2 regions of the Rhizobium sp. C104 genome follow, and region 1 is predicted to be linked to the other one. Evidence: predicted binding sites of a transcription regulator. Region 1 holds the regulator's gene; the other holds the start of a gene.
What was found. Region 1 encodes HrcA, which represses chaperone genes, less so after heat shock. Its sites were predicted from a motif close to GTTAGCACTCNCNNNNNGNGAGTGCTAAC; they were not measured.
Positions count from the first base shown of each region.

Region 2: a site for HrcA is predicted at 833-861, ahead of MF410_RS12365 (co-chaperone GroES). Genes of this name have one in related genera too.

Region 1 covers NZ_CP092348.1:3,253,854-3,256,252, forward strand. The annotation lists gene MF410_RS17300 (nucleoside hydrolase) at 1-285, shown strand, start outside; gene grpE (nucleotide exchange factor GrpE) at 316-948, opposite strand; gene hrcA (heat-inducible transcriptional repressor HrcA) at 1,058-2,146, opposite strand; gene rph (ribonuclease PH) at 2,274-2,399, shown strand, end outside.
Region 2 covers NZ_CP092348.1:2,265,341-2,267,739, reverse strand. The annotation lists gene MF410_RS12375 (hypothetical protein) at 1-143, opposite strand, end outside; gene MF410_RS12370 (hypothetical protein) at 140-403, opposite strand; gene MF410_RS12365 (co-chaperone GroES) at 915-1,232, shown strand; gene groL (chaperonin GroEL) at 1,282-2,399, shown strand, end outside.

The sequences.
Region 1 (2,399 bases):
ATGGTCGAGATGCTGGAATTCTTTGAACGCTTCGATATCGAGAAATACGGCTCCGACGGCGGGCCGCTGCATGACCCGACCGTGATCGCCTACCTGCTGAAGCCGGAGCTTTTCAACGGCCGAGACTGCAATGTCGAAATCGAGATCCACTCCGAACTCACCGTCGGCATGACGGTCGTCGACTGGTGGCATGTCACCGAGCGCAAGCGCAATGCAAAGGTCATGCGCCAAGTCGATGCGGACGGCTTCTTCGATCTTTTGATCGAACGCTTCGCCCGCATCTGATTTCGGCATCCTTCTCCAAAGGGAGAAGGTTCAGGCGTCCTTCTCGTCGAAGACCGAATTGGTTTCGGCTTCGGTGGCCTTCGGACCGCCCTTGGCGACGCCGACCATGGCCGGGCGCAGCACGCGCTCGCCGATGGAAAAGCCTGCCTGCACGACCTGGACGACCGTGTTGTTCGGCACATCCGGGTTCGGCACTTCGAACATCGCCTGATGGAAATTCGGATCGAACTTCTGGCCGACCGGCTCCAGCTTGCGAACGCCGTGGCGCTCGAGCGCCGACAGCATGGCGCGCTCGGTCATCTCGACGCCCTCGATCAGCGTGGTCAGGCCGGCATCGGCCGCGTCCTTGACCTCTGCCGGAATGGCATCCAGCGCCCGGCGCAGATTGTCCGAGACGGCGAGCATGTCACGCGCGAAACCGGCGACGGAATAGGACTTGGCGTCCTTGACCTCACGCTCGGTGCGGCGGCGCAGATTATCCATTTCGGCGGCAAGGCGCAGATAGCGGTCGCGCAGTTCGCCGTTTTCGGCTTTCAGAAGCTCGAGTGCATCAGGCTGGGGCGCCTCTTCCTGCGCAATATCGTTCTCGACGTAGGCGGCAGCGTCGGCTGCGGCATCGGCCGCAGTTGCGTCAGGTCCGTTTTTCGTCGTGTCATCGGTCATGACGGTCTCCGGTTGGTGTCTTCAGATGCGCCCGATATCGAGGTTTGACCGAAAAAAATCAAGTCTGCGTGACAAAGAAGCGAAAATTCCGCGGTCTTCGTCAAAGTGGTCAAAGCGGATTGCGTGAAAGCCGGGAGACGAGCTGGGCAGTGTAGTCCACCATCGGCACGATACGGGAATAATTGAGCCGCGTCGGGCCGATGACGCCGACGGCGCCGACGATGCGATCGTCGTCGTCACGATAGGGCGCAACGATGAGCGATGAGCCGGACAGCGAGAAGAGCTTATTTTCCGAGCCGATAAAGATACGCACGCCCGAGCCGGTTTCGGCGAGATTGAGGATCTCGATCAGGCTGTCTTTCTTTTCGAGATCGTCGAACAGCATCCGCAGCCGGTCGAGATCCTCGGCGCCGGCGAGACCTTCAAGCAGGTTGGCGCGGCCGCGGATGATCAGCTGCGCCGGCTTTCCCTCGTCGGGGCTGCCGGCCCAGACGGCGATGCCGCGCTCGACGAGATCACGCGACAGGGCATCGAGTTCGTGGCGGACGTTATCCTTCAGCTGACTTAATTGTTTGCGCAGCTCCGGCAGGGTCTGGCCGGACATGTGGGCATTGAGAAAATTCGCCGCCTCGGCCAGCTGCGAGGAGGTAACGCCCGCCGGCAGCTCGATGATGCGGTTTTCCACCTGGTCGTGATCGCCGACGAGCACGGCCAGCGCCTTTGTCGGCTCCAGCCGGATGAACTCCACATGTTTGAGCACCGGATCGCTTTTCGAGGTGATGACCAAGCCGGCGCCGCGCGAAATGCCCGACAGCATGCGGCTCGCCTCGTTCATCATCGATTCCACCGGATTGCCGCCGCTTTCGGCCCGCACCTGGCGGTCGATGCTGGCGCGGTCCTCGGCGGAGAGATCGCCGACCTGCATGAAGGCATCGACAAAGAAACGCAGGCCGATCTGGGTCGGCAGCCGGCCGGCGCTGATATGCGGCGAATAGATGAGGCCGAGATCCTCGAGATCGCTCATGACGTTGCGCACCGAGGCCGGCGACAGCGACATCGGCAGCAGGCGGGACAGATTGCGCGACCCGAGCGGCTCGCCGCTCTCCAGATAGCCCTCGACGATGCGGCGAAAAATTTCCCTGGAGCGCTCGTCCAGCGCAGCAACGGCATCCGAAACCGATGTCGACCTGATGCCCATGAAACTCTCGAACCCGCGCTGATGATACTTCGCGAAAAGTAAGTCAAACTCGCAGCCGTGGCAAAAGGGAATTTGCAAATGGGCGCCGCCAATCGTAGAAGCGGTCAACAAACCCCAGGAGATAAGAATGCGGCCTTCAGGCAGAAAAATCGACCAGATGCGCAAGGTCTCGTTCGAGCGCAATTTTTCCAAGCATGCGGAAGGTTCCTGCCTGGTGAAATTCGGCGATACGCATGTGCTCTGCACGGCCAGC
Region 2 (2,399 bases), 990 kb from region 1:
ACACGGTATGTTTCGGGGAGCTTGGAGGGAACGACGAAGAACCCGTCCTTCACCCGGACGGTCTGCCCCACCGTGAAGATATGTGTTGCTGCCTCACGCCGGATGGAGCGTCCATTGCGTTGCGGGATGCGCGTAGCGGTCATGACGGTTTTTGGTCCTTTTCGAGCACGGTTTCGAGATCTGACAAGTGGATAGGCATCATTTGCTGCGTCGAACTCTGGGCGGCTATCGCCGGCAGGTGGATGAAGGCGCCGACCCGTCGCCAGGCAAGCCTGGAGACGCCATCGATCAATTCCTCGTCATAATCGACGCGGTATTCTCCGGCTGGCTGCGCTCTGTCGAAACCGGGCAGGCGGAATGGGGATGAAAAGCGGACGACGGTTTGTGTGGTGCGACTTGTCACGGCTCGGGCCTCCGCAGGATACACCGATATGTTTCCTGTATCATTGAGATCCGAACCGGACGAACTCGAGGCTGCCGGTACATCCGCGGTCAGCGCCAAGCTCATTCCGGATCGGAACAGGCGAACTCAACGCCGGAACGACGTTATGGATCGCTGTCGAGAATTCAGTGGTGATGGCGGGTCGTAGGTCTCTGACACCGCGAAGCCAGGTCGGCTAAATCGACGAGACCTATCATTGCGCCTCGATTGCGTTTAAATCAAGATAAAATCTGATTTATCTATGAAAAACGCCAAATTAACTCTTTGTTCATTCAAATAAAATCGGACGCGATGGCGCAAAAAATTCTATTCACTTCCCGATTATTACAAAATACTCGGTCGGATTGATTTCCTGAATATCTCAAAAAAATTCCTGCGTGAATAATATTTCTTGGCACTCCTATCAATCGAGTGCCACGAGTGCTATTTATGAGTTGCAGCCGCCCTACGCGCCGGCAGCAGAAAGACCTCTATGAAATTCCGTTCACTTCACGACCGCGTCGTCATCCGACGTGCGGAAGGCGATGTCAAATCCAAGGGCGGGATCATCATTCCAGACACCGCCAAGGAGAAGCCCCAGCAAGGCGAAGTGGTCGCAGTCGGCCCGGGTCTCCGCGACAAAAGCGGCAATCTGGTCCCGCTTGATGTCAAGGTCGGTGATCTCATCCTGTTTGGAAAATGGTCGGGGACAGAGGTCACGATCGATGGCGAAACCCTTCTGATCATGAAGGAGACCGACATCATGGGCATCGTCGAAAAGACCGAAGCGGCTGCCGACAAAGCCGCCTGAGCGTCGAATTTGTGACCAGCATCTCAAGACCGAACTGGGAAGAAATATCATGTCTGCCAAGGAAATCAGGTTCTCCACCGACGCGCGCGACCGCCTGCTGCGCGGCGTCGAATTGCTCAACAACGCCGTCAAGGTGACGCTTGGCCCGAAGGGCCGCAACGTCGTCATCGACAAGGCCTATGGCGCACCGCGCATCACCAAAGACGGCGTTAGCGTCGCCAAGGAGATCGAGCTCGCCGACAAGTTCGAGAACATGGGCGCGCAAATGGTGCGCGAGGTGGCTTCGAAGACCAATGATCTTGCCGGCGACGGCACGACGACGGCAACTGTTCTCGCCGCCTCCATTTTCCGCGAAGGCGCAAAGCTCGTCGCTGCCGGGATGAACCCGATGGATCTGAGGCGCGGCATCGATCTCGGCGTTATCGCCGTCGTCAAGGAAATCAAGGCGCGGGCGATGAAGGTCAAGTCGTCAGGCGAGATCGCCCAGGTCGGCACCATTGCCGCCAATGGCGACGCCGCCATCGGCGAGATGATCGCCAAGGCGATGGACAAGGTCGGCAATGAGGGCGTCATAACGGTCGAAGAGGCACGAACCGCCGAGACCGAACTCGATGTCGTCGAGGGTATGCAGTTCGACCGCGGCTATCTCTCGCCATATTTCGTCACCAATGCCGAGAAGATGCGCGTGGAACTGGAGGATCCCTATATCCTCATTCACGAGAAGAAACTCGGCAGCCTGCAGGCGATGTTGCCGATCCTGGAAGCGGTCGTACAGACCGGCAAACCGCTGCTCCTCATCTCGGAGGACGTCGAGGGTGAAGCGCTGGCGACGCTTGTCGTCAACAAGCTGCGCGGCGGCCTGAAGGTCGCAGCCGTCAAGGCGCCGGGTTTCGGTGATCGCCGTAAGGCAATGCTGGAAGACATTGCCGTGCTCACGGCGGGCCAGATGATTTCCGAGGATCTCGGCATCAAGCTCGACAACGTCACGCTCGATATGCTCGGCCACGCCAAGCGCGTGCTGATCGAGAAAGACAGCACCACGATCATCGACGGCTCCGGCGAGAAAGCGGCCATCCATGCGCGTATCCAGCAGATCAAGGCGCAGATCGAGGAGACCACTTCCGATTACGACAGGGAAAAGCTGCAGGAGCGCCTGGCGAAACTCGC